Regions from separate parts of the Paenibacillus motobuensis genome, predicted to be linked through region 3. Evidence: predicted binding sites of a transcription regulator. Region 3 holds the regulator's gene; each other region holds the start of a gene.
What was found. The regulator Rex, encoded in region 3, represses fermentation and respiration genes when NADH is low (regulators of the CRP and FNR family bind a similar motif). The targets are predictions, from matches to a motif close to TTGTGAAATATTTCACAA.

Region 1: pflB (formate C-acetyltransferase) is a predicted target of Rex. The motif match lies at 6,560-6,577, and genes of this name have one in related genera.
Region 2: ABD014_RS17485 (cytochrome ubiquinol oxidase subunit I) is a predicted target of Rex. The motif match lies at 6,084-6,101, and genes of this name have one in related genera.

What each region holds. Positions count from the first base shown of each region.
Region 1 is NZ_BAAACX010000016.1:36,184-44,467, reverse strand. Features, by position in the region: gene ABD014_RS18020 (carbohydrate ABC transporter permease) at 1-792, opposite strand, end outside; gene ABD014_RS18015 (carbohydrate ABC transporter permease) at 792-1,676, opposite strand; gene ABD014_RS18010 (ABC transporter substrate-binding protein) at 1,817-3,196, opposite strand; gene pflA (pyruvate formate-lyase-activating protein) at 3,410-4,150, opposite strand; gene pflB (formate C-acetyltransferase) at 4,225-6,486, opposite strand; gene adhE (bifunctional acetaldehyde-CoA/alcohol dehydrogenase) at 6,732-8,284, opposite strand, start outside.
Region 2 is NZ_BAAACX010000015.1:344,263-352,546, reverse strand. Features, by position in the region: gene cydC (thiol reductant ABC exporter subunit CydC) at 19-1,863, opposite strand; gene cydD (thiol reductant ABC exporter subunit CydD) at 1,850-3,592, opposite strand; gene cydB (cytochrome d ubiquinol oxidase subunit II) at 3,592-4,605, opposite strand; gene ABD014_RS17485 (cytochrome ubiquinol oxidase subunit I) at 4,595-5,995, opposite strand; gene ABD014_RS17480 (hypothetical protein) at 6,275-7,939, opposite strand; gene ABD014_RS17475 (ABC transporter ATP-binding protein) at 7,932-8,284, opposite strand, start outside.
Region 3 is NZ_BAAACX010000016.1:201,984-210,267, reverse strand. Features, by position in the region: gene asnS (asparagine--tRNA ligase) at 1-267, opposite strand, end outside; gene ABD014_RS18915 (acetate/propionate family kinase) at 359-1,564, opposite strand; gene ABD014_RS18910 (3-hydroxyacyl-CoA dehydrogenase family protein) at 1,561-2,433, opposite strand; gene ABD014_RS18905 (AAA family ATPase) at 2,570-4,072, opposite strand; gene ABD014_RS18900 (hypothetical protein) at 4,065-4,598, opposite strand; gene ABD014_RS18895 (cell wall elongation regulator TseB-like domain-containing protein) at 4,872-5,357, opposite strand; gene ABD014_RS18890 (amidohydrolase) at 5,396-6,694, opposite strand; gene ABD014_RS18885 (redox-sensing transcriptional repressor Rex) at 6,684-7,334, opposite strand; gene dinG (ATP-dependent DNA helicase DinG) at 7,368-8,284, opposite strand, start outside.

The sequences.
Region 1 (8,284 bases), 170 kb from region 3:
AATTTGCTCTTGCAAAATCGCGTAGATAATCATGACTGGCACAACGCTAAAGACAATCCCAGCGGACATTTGTGCGTAGTTCGTGTTGTAGGCGTCCCTGAAACCTACCATACCTACCGGAAGCGTTTTCAGTGCATCATTGGACAGGAAATAGTTCGCTAGCAAGAACTCGTTCCAGTTGCCTAGGAAGTTGATAATGAAGACGGTCACGATCGCCGGTATAGTTAGTGGTATTATTATTCTAGCAAACAGTCCGGCAGAGCTCAATCCATCAATAACCGCCGCCTCTTCGATTTCTCCCGGAAGAGACCGCATAAAAGCTGCTAGGATGACAACCGAGAATGGAATTGCATTAGCGACATAAGGCAGGATCAGCGCCATATGCGTATCGAGAATATCCAGCTTTCTCATAATACCATAGATTGGAAGTAGCAAAGAGTTATTCGGGATCAGCATCCCTAGCAAAATTAATTGAAACACGATTGCACTGATCTTATTATAGCGCATACGCGTAACTGCAAAGGACAGCATCGCTGCAAAAAGAATCGATACACAGGCAGCGAGAACCCCGATATACAAACTGTTCAAGAAATAAGTGCTGATCTTTGCATTGACCCAAGCATTTACGTAGTTATCAAATGAGATCGAGCCTGGAAGTCCGAACGGATTAGAAGCGATATCCTGATTGTTCGTCTTAAATGATGAGAAGATGACAAACAGGAACGGATACAGAATGATCAGCAAATAGCCCATTAGAAATATATGCGGAATAGTCTTCTTTATTGCTCTCATCAGTATTCAATCCTTTCCGTCCGTTTTGCAATCAAGACTTGATATAATACTGTGATGATAATCGTAAATACGAAGATCAATACAGCGATGGAATTACCGAAGCCATGTCTAAAGCTTGTAATCGCATAACGGATCATGTATGTTGCCATAACATCCGTCGAGCCTGCAGGGCCGCCCTTAGTCATGACGAGCACGATATCTGCAGCTTTCATCGCACCAGCGATGGACAACATAATAACGACTGATACAATTGGCATAATGAGTGGAAGTGTGATCTTGGTAGCTCTTTGGAATCCGGTTGCCCCGTCAATTGCCGCGGCCTCATCCAGTTCTTTAGGAATGGAGAGGATGGCTGCAAGCACCATTACGATGTAGAAGCCGGTCCATTGCCAAGCATTTGTAATCAGGATCGATATCATGGCCCAGTTCTTATCAGACAGCCAGTAGACTGGCGATACACCGAAGAGTCCGAGCACTTCATTAGCCAGACCGAAATCCGGGTTATAAATGAAGCCCCATAGAATCCCGATAACTGCCGTCGACATAATCGAAGGCATAAATACCGCCGTCTTGTATAACCCCTTAAAACGTTTCACGTTAGCTATTAACAATGAGAAGATGATAATGAGCGGAACTTGGATCAAACATGAGAACAAAATAAAATAGACGTTATTTCTTACTGACTTCCAGAAAGCAAGATCGTTAAATGCCTGCACATAGTTATCAAATCCGATATAATGAACGGTCTTAGATATCCCGTTCCAGCTAGTAAAACTGTTGTTGACCGCTGTAAATACCGGATAGATAAAAAAGGCCAGAAACAAGATGAAGGCAGGCAGTATGAACAAGACATATATCAGCGGATTTCTTAGTGCTTTATTCATGGTAACCTCCGTTGTATCTTTGATATTCGTTTCTTCTGCTCCTAAGTTCTATCTATCTTTCCATGTAGTCAGAAAGGGCGCCCCCACAAAGTCGAGGCGGGTGGCGCCCTTTGCTAACTAAAGAGGTAGTTCAGAAATAATTACTCGCCGGCTGCATTAGCTGCGTCTTGAGCGGCTTGCACATTCTCCAGCATCTTCTGAGGATCGATTTCTCCTCCGATGATTTGCTGGATACCCATGCCAATTGCAGTGTTAACTTCTGCTTGAACAAGCGCGTCAAAGGCAGGGAATGGTTTTCCAATTTCACTTACAGCTTTGAAAATATCTTGCATCAACGGATCATCGGATGTTGTCTTCATTTGCTCCAGATCCATCTTCAGGGCAGGAAGCACACCGTCTTCCTTCAGGCCGCGAAGCTGCATTTCATCTGTCCACATATTCTTGATGAATTCCTTGACTGCTGCCAATTTGCGAGGATCTTCGCTAACAGAACTGGAGAAGCCATAACCGTTATTCGAATCCTGCATGACAACGAATGGGTCTCCTTCTTTCAGAGGTGGCATACTGAAGTAACCAATCTTGCCTACCAGGTCACCAGCTTGTGCCGGATCTCTGAACACCGAGTTCGCCCACGATCCGTCCATCATCATGATCGCTTCGCCAGTTATCACTTGGTTTCTCATATCTGCATATTCAAAACCAAGCTCGCCTTTCTTGAAGTAGCCTTTTTGTACCCATTCCTGATGCTTGGCAACCCCTTTAACCACGTTCTCGTCGGTCCATTTTGTCTCACCTGTCTTGAATCCGTAAGTGACCTCCGGACCAGCATAGTAGGACCACAGGTTATTCGTCGTCATCAGAGGAATCCAAGCATCCTTGGATGATTGAGCGAACGGAATCTTGCCGTCTGCCTTAATCTTGTCCGCAATCGCTTCCAATTCATCAAGTGTCTTAGGAACCGTCAGACCCTTTTGTTCGAAATATTCTTTATTGTAGAAAATACCTTCGATCGATCCGCCGATTGGCAGGCCATAAACTTTACCGTCATAAGTAAATGGACCCAAGTCACTGAATTTATCTTTAAGTCCAAGCTCATCGAGAATCGGAGTAAGGTCGAGCATTAAGCCTTCCTTAGCATACAATGCTGCGTCCGGGCTGCCGAATACGTCAAACACTTCCGGTGGCTTGCCTGCAGCCATCTCGCCTCTCAGCTTCTCCTTACGGTTAACTTCTGAATCCACGCCGTCCAGCTTGATTGTTAAACCAGGAACAGCATCTTGTGTCTTTTTCACCACATCATCCAGAATTGCCAAGCGGAACTTCTTTGCTTCCCCGATTTGTGTGTGGCGAATCGTAATTTCAAACGGTTCATCACTTACCTTTGCTTCGTTAGCAGGCTTGTTATTTGTTCCCGCACTGCCTTTGTCCGTTGTGTTCTTGTCATTGGAACTTCCACAACCAGCAAGCAATGCCGAAGCTACGAAGAACAGGGATAGTAACAGCGTCAAACTCTTCTTCATATTTCTTTGGACCCTCCTCAAGATCGGTTTGTATGTTACATCTTCATTATAGAAAGCGATTCCATTTTTGATAAGGAGGACATTTTTCTATAACGGGGATAATATTATCTAGTTGTAAAATAAGAAAAACGGTTAAATCTGACAAGTCGTGTCAAATTCAACCGTTTGTGTGGGTTAGTAATATGGATTAAGTCATGTTAACTGACATAATGATTACTTCGCTGTAACTACCTGCTGCCGCCCCTCTTCGATCAGGCGATTCGCCCGTTCGATCTCCTCCGCTGTTGGAGAAGGAACGCCCTCTAGAGGGTAATCCCAACCAAGCTCCTGCCATTTATAGATCCCCATTGTATGATAAGGAAGTATCTCAAACTTCTCTAAACCATGCAGGCCGCCGATAAACTTGCCAAGATGAATCAAATCCTGTTCATCGTCGTGGATCCCTGGTACAAATACGTGACGAATCCACATTTTACGATCATGCTCAGACAACCAATGCGCCATGTTCAACATGCGCTCATTCGGTTTGCCGGTCAATTTGATATGCTTCTCATTGTCAATATGCTTCAAATCAAGCATGACCAGATCCGTCACATCCAGCAAATCGCGGATCTTATCGCCTTCATTGTATCCGTTCGTATCCAGGCAAGTGTGCAGGTTCCAGCGCTTCTTCACCTCACGGAACAATTCAGTGACGAATGGGGCCTGTAACGTTGCTTCTCCTCCGGATACGGTTAACCCGCCGCCTGACGAACGATAGTAGTTCAGATATGGCTCAATTTCAGCCAGGACCTCTTCTACTGTCATCTCCTTGCCTTCCGTCAGGCTCCAGGTATCGGGGTTATGGCAATATTGGCATTGCAGCAGGCAGCCCTGCATGAAGAGTACGAAGCGTATACCCGGTCCATCTACCGTTCCGAATGTTTCTAATGAATGAATACGACCTTTAAGCATATTGTTCGTCACCCTTTCTCATTGAGGCTGCCTGATGTATAGCCACAATCTCTAAGACTATTCAGATCCCGTTATTACATCGAACCGTGGAAGGTACGGTTAATAACATCAAGTTGTTGTTCGCGAGTCAGCTTGATGAAGTTAACAGCATAGCCCGATACGCGAATGGTCAATTGAGGATAATTCTCTGGATGATCCATAGCGTCGATCAATTGTTCGCGGTCGAATACGTTAACGTTCAAGTGGTGAGCATCGCTGCCGAAATATCCATCCATCATCGATACGAGGTTGGATTTACGAGTCTCAGCATCTTTACCCAGCGCCTTAGGAACGATCGAGAAGGTATTCGAGATACCATCCAAGCTGTGTTCGTAAGGAAGCTTAGCAACCGAGCTCAGGGAAGCAAGAGCACCCTTCTTGTCGCGGCCATGCATTGGGTTAGCACCTGGTGCGAATGGTTCGCCAGCTTTACGTCCGTCTGGAGTGCTACCTGTTTTCTTACCATATACGACGTTGGAAGTAATCGTCAAGATCGATTGTGTTGGCAACGAATTACGGTAAGTTTTATGCTTGCGGATCATGCCCATGAAGCTCTCAACGAGCTTAACAGCGATGTCGTCAACTTTGTTATCGTTGTTACCATAGCAAGGATATTCGCCTTCGATTTCGAAGTCAACAGCGATGCCATTTTCGTTGCGGATCGGTTTAACCTTAGCGTATTTGATTGCGCTCAAGGAGTCAGTAGCTACTGACAAACCTGCAATACCGCAAGCCATCGTACGCAGAATGTCACGGTCATGCAATGCCATTTCGATGCGTTCATAGCAGTATTTATCATGCATATAGTGAATAACATTCAAGGAGTTAACATATGTCTTAGCCAACCATTCCATCATTGGAATGTAGCGTTTCATAACTTCGTCATAATCCAGATATTCCGAAGTAATTGCTGGATATTCAGGACCTACTTGAACGCCGGATTTCTCGTCTTTACCACCGTTGATTGCATACAGCAATACTTTAGCCAAGTTAGCGCGAGCACCGAAGAACTGCATTTGTTTACCGATTCTCATAGCGGATACACAGCAAGCAATACCGTAGTCATCTCCATAGATCGGACGCATCAAATCGTCATTTTCGTATTGAATCGAACTTGTCTCGATCGATACTTTGGCAGCAAATTTCTTGAACGCTTCAGGTAATTTCTCGGACCAAAGGACAGTCAGGTTAGGCTCTGGAGCAGGTCCCAGGTTGTAGAGTGTATGCAGGAAGCGGAAGCTGTTCTTCGTTACGAGCGTTCTGCCGTCTTCAGCCATACCGCCGATCGATTCAGTTACCCAAGTTGGGTCACCGCTGAACAGATCGTTGTATTCAGGAGTACGCAAGAACTTGACAATACGCAATTTCATAACGAAATGGTCAACCAATTCCTGAGCTGCTTCTTCAGTCAATGTGCCTTCAGCCAGATCACGTTCGATATAAGCATCGAGGAACGAGGATACACGACCAAGCGACATCGCTGCACCGTCTTGTTCTTTAACAGCTGCAAGGTAACCGAAGTATACCCATTGAACTGCTTCTTTAGCATTTTCAGCTGGTCTGGAAATATCGAAGCCGTACATTTGACCCAGTTCTTTCAACTCTTGCAGAGCACGGATTTGCTCAGAGATCTCTTCACGAAGACGGATTACATCTTCATCGATCACATCGACTTCAAGGCTAAGCAACTCTTGTTTCTTCTGTTTGATCAAGAAGTCAATACCATAGAGTGCTACACGACGATAGTCGCCGATAATCCGGCCACGGCCGTAAGCATCTGGAAGACCGGTGATGATACCCGCTTTGCGGCATGCTCTCATCTCGGATGTATAAGCATCGAAAACACCTTGGTTATGCGTTTTACGAATCTTTGTAAACATGTCAACGATTTCGCCTGGCAGATCAAATCCATAAGCCTTACAGGAATTGAGAACCATGTTGATACCGCCGAACGGATGAATCGTGCGTTTGAACGGCTCGTCTGCTTGCAAGCCAACGATTTGTTCCTTATCTTTATCCAAATATCCAGCAGCATGTGAAGTAATGGCGGAAGGTGTGTTAACATCTACATCAAGTACGCCGCCTGCTTCGCGTTCTTTCTTGGTCAGATCGGAAATGATCTCCCAGAGCGCTTTTGTGTTAGCGGTAGCTCCTTGAAGGAAGGTTTCATTTCCTTCATAGGAAGCAACGTTGCCTTGAATAAAATCGCGAACATTGACTTCTCTCATCCACTTGCCTGCTTTGAAGCCTCTCCATGCGGATTGAACTTCTTTTACTTCTCTCTCAATCACCGACATCTTTATTCCCTCCATATATATAGTTTGGAGCACGCGGTTGAAGGATATACTCGCGCCTCGTGATCCCTAAAATTTGTGATAATTTTCACATTTCATACACTAATGAACCTATGAAAATTAATCACCTACTACTCAAATATGCGGGATCGTTTATGTCATAATCATACATCAATCCCGCATAAATGATTGTGACAAATATCACAATCGAAGTGATATTTGTCACGATTTTCCTTGCATTTGTTCAATTATTCGTCAAATCTTCCGTAGAAGGCATCACGGTATACTTCCGCCAGTTCAGTGACCAGTGGGAGCTTAGGGTTTGCTGTTGTACATTGGTCTTCGAAGGCCCGGTCAGCCAAGTAATCTACCTTCGACTCGAAATCCTTCGGATCGAATCCGAGCTCCTGGAAGCTCTCAGGAATGCCAAGCTTTCTGTTCAAGTCACGGATCGCATTGATCAAGCTCTTGATTCCCTCTTCGGTAGTGCGAGCCGGCAAGCCAAGAATGCGGGCGATTTCTGCATAACGCTCATCAGCTACGAAATGTCTGTATTTAGGCCAAGCTGCGAACTTGGTCGGTTTCTTGGCATTGTAGCGAATAACATGCGGCATCAGGATCGCATTCGTGCGGCCGTGTGCTGTATGATATTGTCCGCCCCATTTATGCGCCAAGCTATGGTTAATACCCAGGAAAGCGTTGGCGAAGGCCATACCTGCCAATGTCGAAGCATTGTGCATTTTCTCGCGGGCCAGCTTGTCGCCAGTAAGCGCCGATTTCTCAAGGTACTGGAACACCAGCTGAATCGCTTTGATTGCTAGACCATCCGTGTAATCATTAGCCATTACCGAGACATAAGCCTCGATTGCGTGAGTCAATACGTCCATACCGGTATCTGCAACAGCGGTCTTTGGCAGTGTATATACGAATTCAGGATCGATAATAGCTACATCAGGAGTTAGCTCATAGTCTGCCAAAGGATATTTCGTGTTGCCGTTAATTTTATCAGTAATTACTGCGAACGAAGTCACTTCCGAACCCGTACCCGAAGTCGTCGGAATAGCAACGAATTTTGCTTTTTGACCGAGACGAGGGTATTTGTAGATCCGCTTGCGGATATCCATGAATTTTTGCTTCAAGTTGTGGAAGCTTGTATCCGGATATTCGTAGAACAACCACATCCCTTTCGCAGCGTCCATCGGCGAACCGCCACCAAGTGCGATAATGCAGTCCGGCTGGAATTTGTTCATCAGCTCAGTTCCGCGTTCAACCGTAGTTGTCGATGGATCCGGCTCTACATCCGAGAAGACTTCAATCGCAACCGGCGTTTGGCGTTGACGGAGATAATGCTCCACTCTCTCTACATATCCCAGTTTAACCATCATTGGGTCTGTCACGATCAACACGCGGCTGATGTCAGGCATTTTGGCAAGATATTGAGTAGATCCCTTTTCAAAATAAATCTTGTTCGGTACTTTGAACCATTGCATATTCACGGTACGATGATTCACCCTTTTCACGTTGATCAGATTGACGGCTGTTACGTTCGACGATGTCGAGTTGCGTCCATACGAGCCGCAGCCCAGTGTCAACGATGGCAGGTTCGTATTATAGATATCGCCGATACCGCCTTGCGAAGATGGCTGGTTAACCAGGATCCGGCATGTAGGCATACGGTCGGAGTACTTCTTGATTACTTCATCATTATTCGAATGGATGACCGAGGAGTGACCCATTCCGCCGAACGATACAACTTCAAGTGCGAGGTTGATGCCTTGCTCTGCATTCTTCACCTTGTAGC
Region 2 (8,284 bases), on a different contig from region 3:
TTGGGTCATATAGAAGCCCTATTCGCCAAGACGAACCGGCCGATCCAGATTATACAGGTTGCGGTAGCGCGGCTCGCGCTCCATCAATTCAGCATGAGTACCGCGCATGATAATGCGGCCATGCTCCATGAATATAATCTCGTCCATATGTTCTGCACCAACCAGATGATGCGTCACCCAGATTAACGATTTGCCGGATGTTGCTTGGAAAATCGTAGACAACAGTGCCCGTTCCGTCCGAGGGTCAAGCCCTACCGTAGGCTCATCAAGAATAAGGACTGGCGTATTCTGCAGCAGCACTCGAGCTAGTGCGATACGCTGCTGCTCCCCGCCTGAGAAGCGCTGTCCCGTCTCACGCATCGGCGTGTTCAGCCCTTCCGGAAGCGAGGCGATCAGCTCGCCCATACGGGCTTGTTCGGCAGCTTGTAGAATCTCTTCCTCATTGGCCTCCGGGCGGCCAAGCAAAATATTGTTTGCAACGGTTGTATCGAACAGATGAGGGCTCTGATTCAATACGGAGATCAGTCTCGGGATCTCCTCACCATAATCGACGGCAGCCCGATCATTAATCGTCACCGAGCCTTCCACAGGCTCGAGAGCCCCCTGAATCAGCTTAAGCAGCGTCGACTTGCCTGCACCGCTGCGCCCGATCACGGCGATTCGCTTGCCTTGAGGAATATCAATGGATACGCCATCCACTGAATTCGCTCCCTCTTCTTCGTAAGCAAATTTAACATGCTCCAGCTTCAAGTGGGCTTGCAGAGCAGACCCCGAAGAACTCTCAGCACTATTCTGCGCGGATGCCTCCTTAATCACAGGTACTTGAGCAGAATCGGAACCATCAGCAGATCTGCGACTCGGCTTATCCAGAGAATTATCCCCTGGACCTTCGCCACTTTGGCCCTCCATCCGTACCAGACGATCCAGCGACTCCTTATACTCCGGAATTCGCTCTACTGCATCTGCCACAGGCAGAAAGGCATCCGCCAGCGGGAACACAACCAGCACGAAGGCTGCGATCAAAGTAGGATCGATATGTCCGGCTGCTGCCTGTCCGGTTGACCAATAGATCATTGCAACTGCGGCCAAGCCAATGACAAGCTGGCCGATCAACCCTCTCCATCTGGACCAGACGTGCAGCTTGCGCTCCTTATTGGCAACGATCGCCTCAGCCCGTTCATAATCGGTTAGAAAATCATGATGCCGTCCGCTGATCACCCAATCGCCGATCCCCATAACCGCATCCGTCAGCTGCTGATAGAGTCCGTTGCGCTCGCGTTTTACCTCAGCATTTGTCCTTCTTGTCAGTCTCAGAGAAATATAAGGTAGCACAGCGACTAGGATTAAAATATACAGCGCAACCAAGAGAGCAAACACCACATCGAACATCCCTAGAGCCACAACGACGGTTGCATATAACACGATGGCCACCAGGCTTGGGAACACAGTACGAATATATACATTCTGAAGCTGTTCAATGTCATCGGCGAGCGCACCGAGAATATCTCCTGTCCGGTAGCGCGAACGGATGAATAGGGCTTGCGGCTCCAGTACACGGTACAGGCGAACCCGCATCCGCGACAATATGCGTAGCACTGCATCATGGCCAACTAATCGCTCCACATAATGGATGACAGACCGGCCAATGCCGAACGCCCGAACCCCAACGATAGGCACATATACCAGCAGTATATTGTAAGGCATCGTAGACGACTTGGTAATGAGATAACCCGAAGTGAACATCAGCATCGAAGCGGACAATAGAGTCAGTACACCCAGAATCAAGTACAGAGCAAAACGGCCGCTATAGAGGCGAAAATATGGTGTGATCCAACCCTGATCCGTAAGATTATCCTTCATCATATCCCTCCTGCTGCGAAACCATCAGGTGATAGAAAGCTCCCTTGCCTTCTATTAACTGTTCTGGTGTGCCGTACTCTGCCACACGACCCTGCTCCATTACGACAACTCGGTCCATATCCTGCATCCAGTGCAGGCGATGTGTGGCTAAAATGACCAATTTATGTTCAAACAGAGGGAGCATCGTCTCCTTCAGTTCATATTCCGTCTCGATATCTAGATGCGCCGTTGGCTCATCAAGCAGAATAATCGGCCGTTCGCTGAGCAAAGCCCGGGCCAATGCTACGCGCTGCTCCTGACCGCCGCTAAGCGGCCTTCCTCCGCCGCCAATTGGCTCGTCAAGCCCAAGCGGTAGACTATCCATCAAGCTCTCCAACCCGGCAGCCTTCGCCGCGCTTGCTACTTCCTCCATCGAGGCTTCCGGCCTGTTGAAGCGGATATTGTCCGCCAAGCTACTGCTGAATATATACGGCTTCTGCGGAATATACGTGATCAGATCCCTCCATCCGGAGGCGCTGAGATCACCTAATGCATGACCATTAAGCTCAAAAGTCCCGGAAGTAGGGCGCAGGAATCCGCCCAGCACATCGATCAGTGTTGACTTGCCGGCTCCGCTCTCGCCGATAATTCCTATCTTTTCAATACCACTAAAGGTCAGGTTCACATCCTCCAGAGATGCGCGCCCTGCTTCTTCATGCTTCATGCCAACCGTATGAAGCATCAGCTTGCTCTCCGGCTTCCAGCTAAAATCGGCATCTGCAGGAACAACCGCTGCTTTCGCAGATTCCTTCTCTGCTTCATTAATAATGCTCTCCATCGCTTCTCCAGCTTCCTTGCCGTCAAGCGTCGCATGATAATCCGCACCGACCATGCGCACCGGCAGGAAATATTCCGGAGCTAGAATCAGCACCGTCAAACCAGTAAGCAATGTCATTCGCCCATCGATAAGCCTTAGGCCAAGGCTGACGGCAACCGAAGCGACTGACAGCATCGTGAAGAAATCGAGCGCGAACGAAGACAGAAACGCAACGCGAAGCGTCCGCATCGTGGCCGAACGATAAGAGTTGCTGACCCGGTCTATCGATTCGATATGTGTGCGGCTGCGCCCAAGGAACTTGAGCGTCTCCAATCCGCGCAGCGAATCTACGAAATGATTCGATAACATCCGGTACGACTCCCATTGACGATCCATCTGTTTACGAGCCGCAAGCCCAATCAGAATCATAAAGATGATCAGGATCGGCATCGTCACCGTCAGGATAACCCCGGAGGTCACATCCAGTGTAAATACATAGGCTAGAATCAGAATCGGTGTAACTCCTGTAGCCAGCATCCGCGGCAGGAACAGCTCCAAATATTTGCGGAACTTGGCAACCCCTTCAAGAATCAGCGTTACCAAGTTGCCTGTTCCTTCACGGCCGGCGAACCTCGGCCCAAGCTCGAACAGCTTGGACAGCACGCGCTCCCGAAGAGCGCTCCCCGTCTGCTCGGCGAAGCGAAAGGCAAGCTTCTGCTCAGCCAGTCCACATAGCTGCCGAACAAGAAAAGCAAACAGGAACAAGCCAACTGTTCCGGCCTGTTCCTGTAGCTTGGCGCCGGCAAACAGAGCGGATACCGCTTCCGCAAGCCATTTTGCCTGCAATATAATCGCTATCGTCTGAATAAAGGTCAAGCCGGCCATTAAGCATAAGACCGGCTTGATTCCTTTGAACTTCATTAGTCCCTTACCCATTAGTATTCCAAATGCTCCTTCTCATGAACACGCTTATGGAAAACGAAATAACTCCAAATTTGATACCCCAATACGAATGGAAGCAGCGACAATGCCACGATCGTCATGACCTTCAGCGAATAGTTCCCGGAAGATGCATTATAGACCGTCAGTGAGAAAGTCTCGCTAATCGAACTCACCATAACGCGTGGGAATAAACCAACGAACACGCCAGAGATCGAGAGAGCGATCAATGTCCCTGTCATGCCGAACGCCCAGCCATCTCTCTGCTTGGAAATGAACCATCCAGCCAAGAGGAAGGCAACGAGGCCAACGACAGCGAGCAAGGTAAGCGGCAAGCCTCGAACTTCAAATACATCGGTCTGGAAGTAAGTCATAACTGCAAAGATCACGAACAATGCAGCCAGCGGAATCAACATGGTCTTGGCCAGCTTGCGAGCCCGCTTCTGTAGATCTCCTGTTGTCCGCAGCGAGGCGAACAGCAGACCATGCACCAAACATAACACAACTACCGTAATTCCGCCAACCAATGTATACAGGTTGACCATATCGAATAATCCGGCCTTCATCTCCATATCTCCGTCGATCGGCAAGCCCTTGAGCAAGCCGGAGAACACAACGCCGAGCAGGAACGGTGGCAGTAGACTGCCACAGAAGATTGACAAATCCCAGGCTGCCTTCCACTTGGTGTTATCGACCTTGCCGCGGAATTCAAACGCTACGCCGCGGGCAATGAGTGCGAGCAGCAATACGACCAGCGGAGTATAGTAGCCACTGAACATCGTCGCATACCAGTTCGGAAATGCCGCGAACATTGCACCACCGGCTGTAAGCAGCCAGACTTCGTTAGCGTCCCAGAACGGGCCAATCGAGTTAATCAGCACCCGGCGTTCCATATCATTCTTAGCCAGAAAACGCGTACTCATACCAATACCGAAGTCAAAGCCCTCCAGGAAGAAAAAGCCGATAAACAATACGGCGACCAATACAAACCAAAGCTCATTAAGAGACATGGTATCCCTCCTTAGAGAATGGATCGATCGAATGGCTATCATCGGTACCCTCAGCATAAGGGCCTTTTTTAATCGTTTTGACGAATAGATAGACCATCGAAATTGCAAGCACAGTGAAAATAGCGGTAAATGCAATCAGTGAGAACAGGAGCTGCCCTGATGTTACACTTGGCGATACACTGTCCTTCGTCTGCATTAACCCGAATACCGTCCACGGCTGACGACCGATCTCCGTCATGATCCAACCTGCCGTGTTCGCGATGAACGGAAGTGAAATTGACCATAGCATAATTCTATAGAACCATGTATTCTTGTTATCCAGTTTCTTGCGCCATGCCAGATATGCCCCGTATAGCGATAGCACGATCATTAGCGACCCAGCCGCTACCATGATGCGGAAGCTCCAGAATGTAGTGCGCACCGGTGGAATATAATCCCCAGGACCGTAGGTTTGTTCATACTCCGCCTGTAGTTCGTTCATCCCCTTAACTTCACCGGAGAAGCTGCTGTAAGACAGGAAGCTGAGCATATACGGAATTTTGATCTCAAAAGAATTCTTACCCGTCTCTGGGTTAATATGTGCATAAACCGTCCACGGAGCCGGATCACCGCTCTTTCCCCACAATCCTTCAGTTGCGGCCATCTTCATCGGCTGAGTCTTAACCAAGTACTGAGCCTGTTGGTGACCATAGAGAGCTGTCCCGAAGGAAGCGATCAAACCGACGATTACGCCGATCTTGAACGATTTCTTGAAGAACTCCATATCTTTACGACGCAGCAGCTTATAAGCACTGATCCCTGCGATCATGAATGCACCTGTTGAGAATGCACCCAGCACAGTATGAGGGAATTCAACCCATAGCTGGCCGTTACCGATCAAAGCGAAAAAGTCATTCATTTCTGCTCGCCCATTGTTTATTTCAAAACCAACCGGACGTTGCATAAATGAGTTTGCTGCCAGAATCCAGAAGGCTGATACAGTCGTTCCAATAGCGACGAGCCAGATGCATAGCAAATGAACTCGCTTTGACAATCTCTCCCACCCAAAAATCCATAATCCGATGAAGGTCGACTCCATAAAGAAGGCAAACAGAGCCTCCACCGCGAGCGGAGCGCCAAATACGTCACCGACAAAGCGTGAATAATCGGACCAGTTCATTCCGAACTGGAACTCCTGAATAATCCCGGTAACAACACCTACAGCAAAGTTAATGAGGAACAGCTTGCCCCAGAATTTTGCCATGCGCTTGTATTCTTCTTTGCCCTTGACTACGTACATCGTCTCCATGATTGCGATCAGAAGAGCCAGACCGATAGACAACGGAACGAAGAAGAAGTGAAAAATTGTCGTCACCGCAAACTGAAGTCGTGCAAGCACTAACGGATCCATAATTTTTCTTCCCTACTTTCATTCATTTATTAACTAATGTGAATTCTATCACGGAAAAATGAAAGTGAACGTTCAAAATTTAATAATTTTGTGACGAGAATCACATGATAAATATCACAAAGGGATTTTTATCACATAAACGCTGTGATGACGCGGGTTTGGGACTCTCTTCCAAATTGTGAAACTTTTTTGTCTGACTCAGAGTCGTAAATAAAAACAGGTGAATCCAGCCTATTTTTGGCTCTCTTCACCCGACTCATTTTTATCATTTTCAAGTGGTTATTCTTGGCCGACCCTTCGAGTTAATTTGCCAAACAACTTACGGTTCGGGTGCCATACAAAGAAATTAAGCACAATCAGCAGCAGTGTGTATGCATAAACCCCATAATGGATTCGGGTCATAACTAAATGCAGAACTCCAAAACCTCCAAGCAGCAGCATTAAGGGGAGAGTCTTTATCCCCGCACTCTGCTGTACAGCCTCGAACGGCCGGGAAAAAGGTAGATTATTATGCAGGAGGAAGTGACAAACCGCTGTATACAGTAGCATTCCTAATCCTGCAGTAATCAAATCCGGAATAATGACGACCCCGAACAAGAAGCAAAATATAATGCCCTGTAAAATGAACAGCGGCATGATCAAGCGGACAAATGCAGCTACTAACGTCCCCCTGTATATTTGCACCTTATCGCTGATCGGCAGTGCTTTATATATCCAGGAGGCTTTATATTTGCTGGAATACTGAAGCATCATGATAATTGTAGAGATCATCGCCCCGGAGAAATAAATGAACAAGTATTTCCCGGTTCCCCTGAGCTCTGAGATACCGCCTCCCAGCCCGGAGCCAAATAGAAAGATAAACGGGAATATAATCGAGAATCCGAGGATGGGATACACTTTAAGCTTGAAATCCCGTTCATTTCCCATCATCGACCAGGCCAAGCGGAAGAACCCTTGCTCCTGCGGGCTAGAACAGAATATGCGGGACAACCAATAAGGCAGCCTCCCTCTTCCTCTGGAAGGTCGCCCTCCTGGATCGGCCAGCTTCTGCAGGTGGCGTTCCATCGAAGGCATCAGCCGGATATAGATCATAAAGGCCAGGATCGGTATAACGAGACCGAGCAGGGAGAATACAGTGAATATTAAATTCCCGTTGCGATGAAGCACGCTCTCGAACGGTGCCGCGAACCATACCGGTATGATATAGAATTGATACCACTTAGGCTGGATAGTGACCTGAATATCGATAAGATTAAACATTCGCGACAGCAACTGGTACCCTATCGTCATGGCGATCGTAAGTCCAATTTGGACATAGTTGATAATATCCTTCAGCTTCTCGCCATCAAAAAATTTAAGTACGGTTAAATAGATCAATGCAGTGAGAGCTACAATGAGCAGATTCATAAGAATAAGCTCAACCACAAATATTAGAAAAAATACGATCCCATACTTAATTAATGCCGTAGCAAGTGGTATAGAAGCAATCGCCCCTGTCAGCATGATCAAGTAAATACATATATGCAGCGCCTTGGCCATCGCCAATGTCCGACGATGCACCGGTTTCGTGGCCAGTATGTTGCGATCACGAATATCCAGCAGTACGGATGAAAAGTCGGAAATGAGCGAAGTCATAATGATAAACATCAGGATGCCGAAGGTCAGGCTCATCTGAAAAAAGTAGTTATCTCCCACCCACATGAAAACAGAGCATAGTGCGCCATAAATGGCGTAAACCCATAAAGAGCGCACAAATTGATTCCGCTCGTTCATGGTCGAACTATCGCTTGATTGCTTCGACTTGCCTACTATCGTAGGTACTCTCCGAGCATCCATCGTCAGCTTCACTTGTAGAATGCGCCGCATGACAGGATAATCGATGCCTAGCCGAGAGAATAAGCCTTGAAGCCGATCAAGAAGCTTCAGGGACCTTGGCTCATACATCCGCCTCACCTCTCACAATGGCTACGAATTGCTCAGCAATCTGTTTATGCTCATTGAAGCCTGTCAACTGATTGAATATCTGCTCCAGTGATCCCTCCTGACTCTTTCCCTTCAGCTCTTCGAAGCTGCCATCCGCGACAACTCGTCCCCCATCGAGCAGAATAATGCGGTTGCTAATCTTCTCCACTACATCCATCATGTGCGAGGAATAAAAGATCGTCTTGCCCGACGCAGCCAGCAACGCCAATATCTCCTTCACTACCATAACGCTGTTAGCGTCAAGGCCGCTAAGCGGCTCATCCAGAAACAGAATATCCGGATTATGCAGCAGGCTGGATATGATCA
Region 3 (8,284 bases):
CATCTCGTAGCCGGATTGGCTGCGAGGCTCTTCACGAATAACTCCGGTAACATACATGGAGGATTCCTGGGTCAGGCTCTTGGCCTTCTCCCATACCTCTTCACCCACTTCGCTTCTCACGACAACGCCCTGGATATATCCAGTACCGTCGCGAAGCTGCAAAAATTGAATTTTGCCGCTGGAACGTTTGTTATTAAGCCAGCTGCCAATGACGACAGTCTCGCCAACATGCTCGCCAACTTGACGAATCACGCTTTTGTTCGCCATGCCCTTATCTCTCCTCTTAATAGGCTGTTCAAAAAGTCCAGCTTCTGCTGAAAACCGGCCTTTTTGAACATTCAATCTAAATAAATTGCTACTAGTTATTCTCCTGAACGATGCGGTACGTGTCACGTGCAATCATCAATTCCTCATTGGTCGGAATAACCAATACTTCCACCTTCGAATTCGGCGTAGAAATACGACGCGGATCTCCGGAACGTACCTTGTTCAATTCTGGATCAATCTCAACACCGAGGTAAGTCAGGTTCTCACATACCTTCTCTCTGACGACTACAGAGTTCTCCCCTACACCTGCTGTAAATACAATTACATCAACGCCGTTCATCGCTGCTGCATAAGACCCTATATACTTGCGCAGACGGTATTCATACATTTCAAACGCCAATGTGGAGTTTGGCTCGCCCTCAGCCATGCCATCAGTAATATCGCGCATATCACTACTGCTTCCCGAGATCGCAAGCAGACCACTATGCTTGTTCAGCATCGAGTTAACTTCGCTTAGCGACAGCTCTTCTTTGTTCATGACAAACGTAACAACAGCTGGATCGAGATCACCACTGCGAGTTCCCATCATAAGGCCTTCAAGTGGTGTCAAGCCCATAGAAGTGTCCATAGACTTACCGTCTTTGACAGCTGTTAAGCTAGCGCCGTTGCCGATATGACAAGTGATGATCTTCAGATCTTCAAGCGGACGGTTCAAGTACTCTGCCGCTACCTTGCTTACATAGTCATGAGATGTACCGTGAGCTCCATAACGACGAACCCGGTGCTTCTTATATAATACTTTCGGGATCGGGTACAGATATACCTTCTCTTCCATCGTCTGATGGAAAGCTGTATCGAAGGCAACAACCTGAGGCACCCCAGGCATATTCTTCTCCGCTGCATTAATACCCAGAATAGCTGGCGGATTATGAAGAGGAGCCAAGTCGAACAGACGGCGAATTTCCGATTTTACATCGCCAGTAACGAGCGCAGAACCTTTGAACGCTTCCCCGCCATGAACGACGCGGTGGCCTACAGCTTGAATTTCTTCTACGGAGTTCAGAACGCCGTGCTCTTTATCGGTCAATTTGTCAAGCACTTTACGGATAGCCGTTGTATGTTCGAGGATTTCGCTAACTTCAGTAACTTCCTCTTTGCCTGTTGGCTTATGATTCAGGATCGAGGAATCCATACCAATCCGTTCAACCAGGCCTTTAGCTAATACCGATTCATCGGTCATATCATACAATTGATATTTCAAAGATGAACTACCTGCATTAATTACGAGCAATTTCACACCCGGTCACCATCCTTATCGTATTTGAAAAATCCTTCACCAGTTTTCACACCGAGAGATCCGGCGCGAACCATTTTCTTCAACACGTAGGAAGGGCGATATTTAAGTTCGCCGAATTCACGGAACATGCGCTCAAGAGCAGCAAGTACCGAATCAAGACCAAAGCGGTCGGCCATTTCCAGAGGCCCGTATTGGAATTGATAACCGATGCGCATTGCATCATCGATATCCTCGGCTGTAGCAACGCCTTCGCCAAGTACATGCAGTGCTTCATTAATCATCAAGCAGATGATTCGGGAGGTCACAAAGCCCGGGGATTCGTAGACCATAATTCCGTGCTTATCTACAACTTCTTCCACGAAGCGTTTCGTCTCTTCAAAGGTGGATTCCGAAGTCTTCAATCCGCGAATAATTTCAACGAGATTAATTTTAGCTACTGGATAAATGAAGTGCATACCAATAACGCGTTCCGGATATTTCGTGGAGCCGGCAATTTCAGTCAAGCTGAGCGTGGAAGTATTGCTGGCCAGAATAATGTTGCTTGGGCATACCTGATCCAATTGCTTGAATACCTTTTTCTTGGCATCCAAATCCTCCGAAATGGTCTCGATGACCATATCGCAGGTACCGAGTTCGGCAAAATGAGTTACTTTATGAATTTTGGATAAGATCAGTTTCTTCTCGGCCTTTGTAATAGCCCATTTCTCGAGCTGCTTATCAAGGCTCGTCTCAATCATGCTATAAGCATGGTTAAGTTTGTCGTTCGTTTCTTCAACGAGCAGTACATCAAGTCCTTTAGCTGCGAGCATTTCAGCAATCCCTTGCCCCATTGTGCCGCCGCCTATGACACCTATCTTTTTGAAATTCATGGTTCTTTCGCTCCATCCTTTCATGATCTTACGTAATATTGTACCCCAGATGTCGAATAATACATCTTTTTATACCCAACATATAATAATATCTTAGCACGAAGAAAAAGTAAAAAAAAATAACCGGCATCATGTTTTATGCCGGTAAATAACTGATTTCACTAAATTGACATCGGAATTGTTCCCCAGACAATCTTTCTTCCTTTAAAAGGATTTCCAAGGAATTGTCGAATATCGCCGAATGGTCGTTTAAAATTTGCTTGGACTTGGCTGCAAGCTCATCCAGTATTCTGGAATTCTCTCTCATGAGCACTTCCTTCGTCACCATATCCATATTCATAATTCCCAAAGAGGTAAGGCCGGATGTCATCATCGTCTGAACAATGTTCAAGGCCTGCTCAAAGTCATTACTTGAACCAGTGCTACGTCCTCCGTAATAGATTTCCTCCGCCGCTGCTCCCGCCAGAGCGACGATAATCTGTCCTTCAAGATAATCTTTGGTATATAAATATTTCTCATCCTGCGGATTATGTCGAACATAGCCGAGCGCCCGACCACGCGGACTTAAGACGACCTGATTGACGCTGCCTGGCGAGACAACCTCGGCAGCAACGGCATGGCCAAGCTCGTGCACAGCAACCCGTCGCTTCTCTTCCACTGTTGACTCACGATCCGTCTTCTCCCCAAGCATGACCTTATCGATCGCTAGCGACAGATGCAGTTGTGTGATCAGGTCCTTGGATTCACGCATCGCATAGATCGCTGCTTCGTTCATCACGCTCTCCAATTGCGCACCCGAGAAGCCAAATGTCTCCTCAGCTACCTTCTCCAGATCGACATGCTCGGCCAGTGGCTTATTCTTAGCATGGAGCTGAAGGATGTGCACCCGCCCTCTTTTGTCGGGAAGATCGACTTGAATATGACGGTCAAATCGTCCTGGACGTAGTAGGGCATTGTCGAGCATCTCTTTGCGGTTGGTGGCCGCGATTAACAGAATACGAGGTGTATCCGAAGTATAGATCCCATCCATCTCCGTCAGCAGTTGGTTCAGTGTCTGATCGTATTCACGCTGCTGTCCACCCTCGCGCTTACCGCCGATCACATCGATCTCATCGATGAAGATAACGGCACTTTCTTTATTTTCCTTCGCGGCACGGGTACGCGCATCCTTGAATAAATCGCGGATCCGGCTTGCCCCGACACCGACATACATTTCAACAAACTCACTACCGGAAGAGGCTACGAACACGGAATTCGTGTATTGGGCGGCGGCTTTGGCCAGCAGCGTCTTCCCGGTTCCCGGCGGACCTGTAAGCAGGATGCCTTTGATCGGCCGGATACCGAATTTGGATATTTCCTCATAACGGACCATGAAATCAAGCGCCTCGATCAACTCTTGCTTAGCGCTCTCCTGACCACCGATCTCTGCGAACGTCAGCTTTGCCGGTCCATTCTTTCTGCGTCTACGATCTTGTGCTGCACCTACGGCAATACCACCGCGCATCTTGGCCAGAACAAACAAACCGCAGGCGATCAGACCGATGAACACCAAAGGCAATATATTAACGCCGATAAATGCTAGAAAAATAAGCAGTACAGGTACTACGCCAATGATAATTTCCGTTATTCTCTTACGCATTTGGCCATGCCCCCATTCGCTCTGGAACGCGAGGTAAAATTATAAATTTACTGGCCTTACCGTCTGTAAGTGTAATATACACATTTTTATCATCCATCTCAGCCTTCGCTGTAATAGATTGATTCTGCTGCTGTAGTTGGTCAAGCGCTGTATTAATATCGGTATATTGCTTGTTCTCCATCGCTTGGGCAATCGGGAACAGAACCTTGTTCCATGCTCTGTTCAGATCGCGATTCGATTGATCCTTGATCTCAAATGACAACTTACGCTGACCCACCCACTTCTTGCCATCCTCCTGAATATACTTGACCAGTTCACCCAGGTCGGTGCCGGGCTTAAGATCCAGTTTCAAGGCTACTTGCTGCCGGTTTATATCGGATTCGACGCTGTTCACGCCGTCAAATTGCTTCACTGTCTTCTCGAACGGGCTCTCTACCACCCAATGCTGATAAGAATACCAGCCGCCAAACAATAGCAGTGCGGAAACCGCAACACTAGCAGCGATCGTTCCAATTCGCAGTTTCACGAGATGTCCCCCTTCAACATGATATATTAATAGTATATACTTCAATCTATCAAAACGACTGGATTCAGTATATCACATTTTATGCCCAAGAAGAAAGTGAAGTGTGAACACTATTTTAAATCTAAGATATTAAATGTTTCCATCCCTGGCTATTCTCATCTTAATGCTAAAAAAACAAGCCCTGTTCAAAAGAGGATAAAAGCGCATCGATCGTATATTCATACTTCGATTTCGCTAGTCTTTTGGAACAAGGCTTGTTATCTATCTCTACTTCTAACGATTAGGCAATGTGAACATTTCTGATAAAGACTCGCCATTGCTGAAGCTATAGAAACGGTAATAATAATGTGAATTATCTTTATAGAACAATTGCCATACATATTGATTGTTATATATACCCGGAGTCAATCTAACAATATTGATTCCAGGCAACTTATCTTGTATAATCTTACGAATCTGCGGCTCGGATACCCCTTCGGACAGAGGTTTCTCCACTGCCGCTTTCCCTTCGGGCAGCCAGACCATGACCTCTTCGCCGTTCGCATTCTTACCTTGGACGACCCAGCACACCTCATCCCAGACCGACTTCCACACCTTTTCCGATTCAACAAGTCCGGTCTCTTGTCTGGCCAGTGCTACCGCCGCATTCTCTCCCTGCCAAATATCCTCTTGAATATATAAATAGAAGCGGTAAAGGCCAAAGAAGATGATCAGCAGGATCACAATGGAGAGCAGAATCCATTTGGTTCTATTCTTCAACCTTCTCTTCCTTCCCAGTTAGAGTTCTAATTCTCACCTTACCGGCCGAGAAGTCCTTCAAAAGCCGTTTGCGCCTCATAACGAATGCGCTCCTCATCCAGCGTCAGACATTCACCATGACGGACAATCTGCTTGCCATCGACCCATACATGCGCTACGTCCTTAGGGCCTGCTGAATAGACGATATGAGAGATATAATCAGTCCGCGGCAAGAAGTGAGCTTGGTCAGTGTTTACGGCGATCATGTCGGCCTTCATTCCAGCTGCCAATTTGCCCGTATTGTTCAAGTAGAGCGATTTCGCCCCATACTCTGTTCCCATACGAAGGGCTTCAAGGGCAGGTACGGCCGTTGGATCGCCGGACACCCCTTTATGGATCAGAGCGGCCAGCCTGATCTCCTCGAACATGTCGAGATTATTGTTGCTCGCTGGGCCATCTGTACCTAGCGACACCGTAACGCCTGCTTTCAGCAGCTCCGGTACCCGCGCTACCCCGCTAGCCAGCTTGAGGTTACTGCCCGGGTTATGAGAGATTGCCACCTTATGGGCGGCAAGAATCTCAATCTCTTCATCGGTCAGATGCACCGCATGAGCTACCAAAGATGGACGAGTAAAGAAGCCCAGATTAAGCAGATGTTGAACAGGACGAACGCCATACTGGTCAACATTTTGCTGGACCTCCGCTTTTGTCTCGGACATATGTGTGTGTAATGGCAAATTAAGATCATGCGCTGCCTGCACAAACTTCTCAATATAGTCCGGCGGGCATGTGTACGGAGCATGCGGCGACATCATTGTTGTAATCCGTCCTTCAGCCTTGCCGTGCCAATCACGAGCAATGCGGATCGCTTCGGCCAGCTTCTGATCCTGTAGTTCAGGTGGACAGAGGCCGATCACACCGCGTGTTAGAACACCTCGGATGCCCGATTCCTCAACAACCTTACCCACTTGATCCATATGATCATACATATCTAGGAAGGTCGTAGTTCCACCTTTGACCATTTCCAGGACAGATAAAGAAGCACCCCAATATACATCCTCAGGAGTAAATTTTGCCTCCATCGGCCACATCTTCTGCTCCAGCCATTCCTGCAGGACCATATCGTCTCCATAACCACGCAGCAATGACATCGCCGTATGCCCGTGTGAATTGACGAGGCCCGGCATGAAGAGCAGGCCTTTGCCATCATATGTCTCCGCACCTTCTACGCCCTCTGGGCGCTCCTCGCCGATATAAGAGATCGTATCTCCTTCGATCAGCATATAACCATGGACGATCGGATTTTTCCCGTCCAGTACTGCGAATGTACCATTCTTAATCAACCATTTACGACTCATCTTCCGGTAATTCCTTTCCGCTCTGCAAATAATAAGCAAGACTAATAAGGTCTGTTGTGAAATCTGCCGCATGGATACGCACGTCAGAAGGAACCTTGATGATTGTAGGCGCAAAGTTCAGAATCGCCCCTATACCTGCGGCAACGAGCTGGTCGGCAACGCGCTGCGCCTCCACATCAGGTACCGTAATAATCCCGATCTGAATATGCTTATCTCTTACAGTCTGTTCCAACTCCTCGATCGGCTGAATCGTAATGTCTTTGATCTTCTTGCCGATCTTGTCCGGGTTGGCGTCAAAGACTGCGATAATCCGCATATTATCCTTCACATAAGTATTGTAATTGGACAAGGCTTGCCCCAAATTACCGGCTCCGACAAGAGCTACATTAATCTGCTGGTCTAAATTTAGAATTTGCCGTATTTTCTCGATCAAGTATGAGACGTCATACCCGATCCCCTTCCGACCAAAATCGCCGAAATAAGCGAGATCTTTGCGGATTTGAGCTGGATTTAGATCCAGCTTCTGTCCGAGCTCCTGGGAAGAAACCGTCAAGACCTCGCGATGGCTTAATTCATTAAGAAACCGCAAGTATACAGGCAATCTGCGCACAACCGCATCTGAAATTTTTTCTGATTTCATATATTTTCCCCCTACAGGTGCATTTCGAAGAAATTACGACTCTTCGTCATCGTTTAACCATTCTGAGATCCGAGGAACCATCTGCGTAAGTGTCATATGTTCCATCTTCGGTCCCGGTAATGAATATAAAAAGTATTTGCCATAATAAGATTCCAAGATGCGAGTATCGTATACAACGACAATTCCTCGATCCGCGGAAGAACGAACTAGACGCCCAAACCCTTGCTTGAAGCGAATGACCGCCTGAGGTACCGACAGCTTCATGAAGGGGTTCTTCTTCTCTCTCTGAAGTCTTTCACTCTTAGCCTCAACCAGCGGGTGATTCGGCGGCTGGAACGGCAGGCGGACAATCGCCAGGCTCGTCAATGCTTCGCCAGGAATATCTACGCCTTCCCAGAAGCTGCTTGTCCCGAGCAGTACCGATGCTTGCTGCCCTTGAAAACGACGGGTCAGCTTCGTTCTGCTGCCGCTATCCATCCCTTGTCCAATGACGGTAATCCCTTCATCGACCAGCCGCTCTTTTAATGGGTCATATACTTGCCGCAACATCCGATAGGATGTGAATAGAACAAGCATCCGTCCCTTGGTAGCAATAGCTGTATCCGCCAAAGACTTCACCAAGGTCTCGATAAAATAATCATCGCCTACGCTGCCCTTAACGCTCGGGAAGTCCCGCGGTATGAGCACTAATGCTTGCTCCCGGTAATTGAAAGGAGAGGGCAGCATCGCAGTCATCAAGAGGTCTTCACTAGCTGCTTCCTGAAGACCGAGCTGTTCAATCACATATTGAAACGATTTATCAACGGTCAATGTCGCCGAAGTCATAACTACACTCTTCTTCTTATCGAAGAAATATGCCTTCAATTGAGCGCTGACATCAATCGGTACAGCAAAAATCTGCAATGAACGATTGCGATAATTCCCATTGGCTTCAAGCCAATATACCGTAT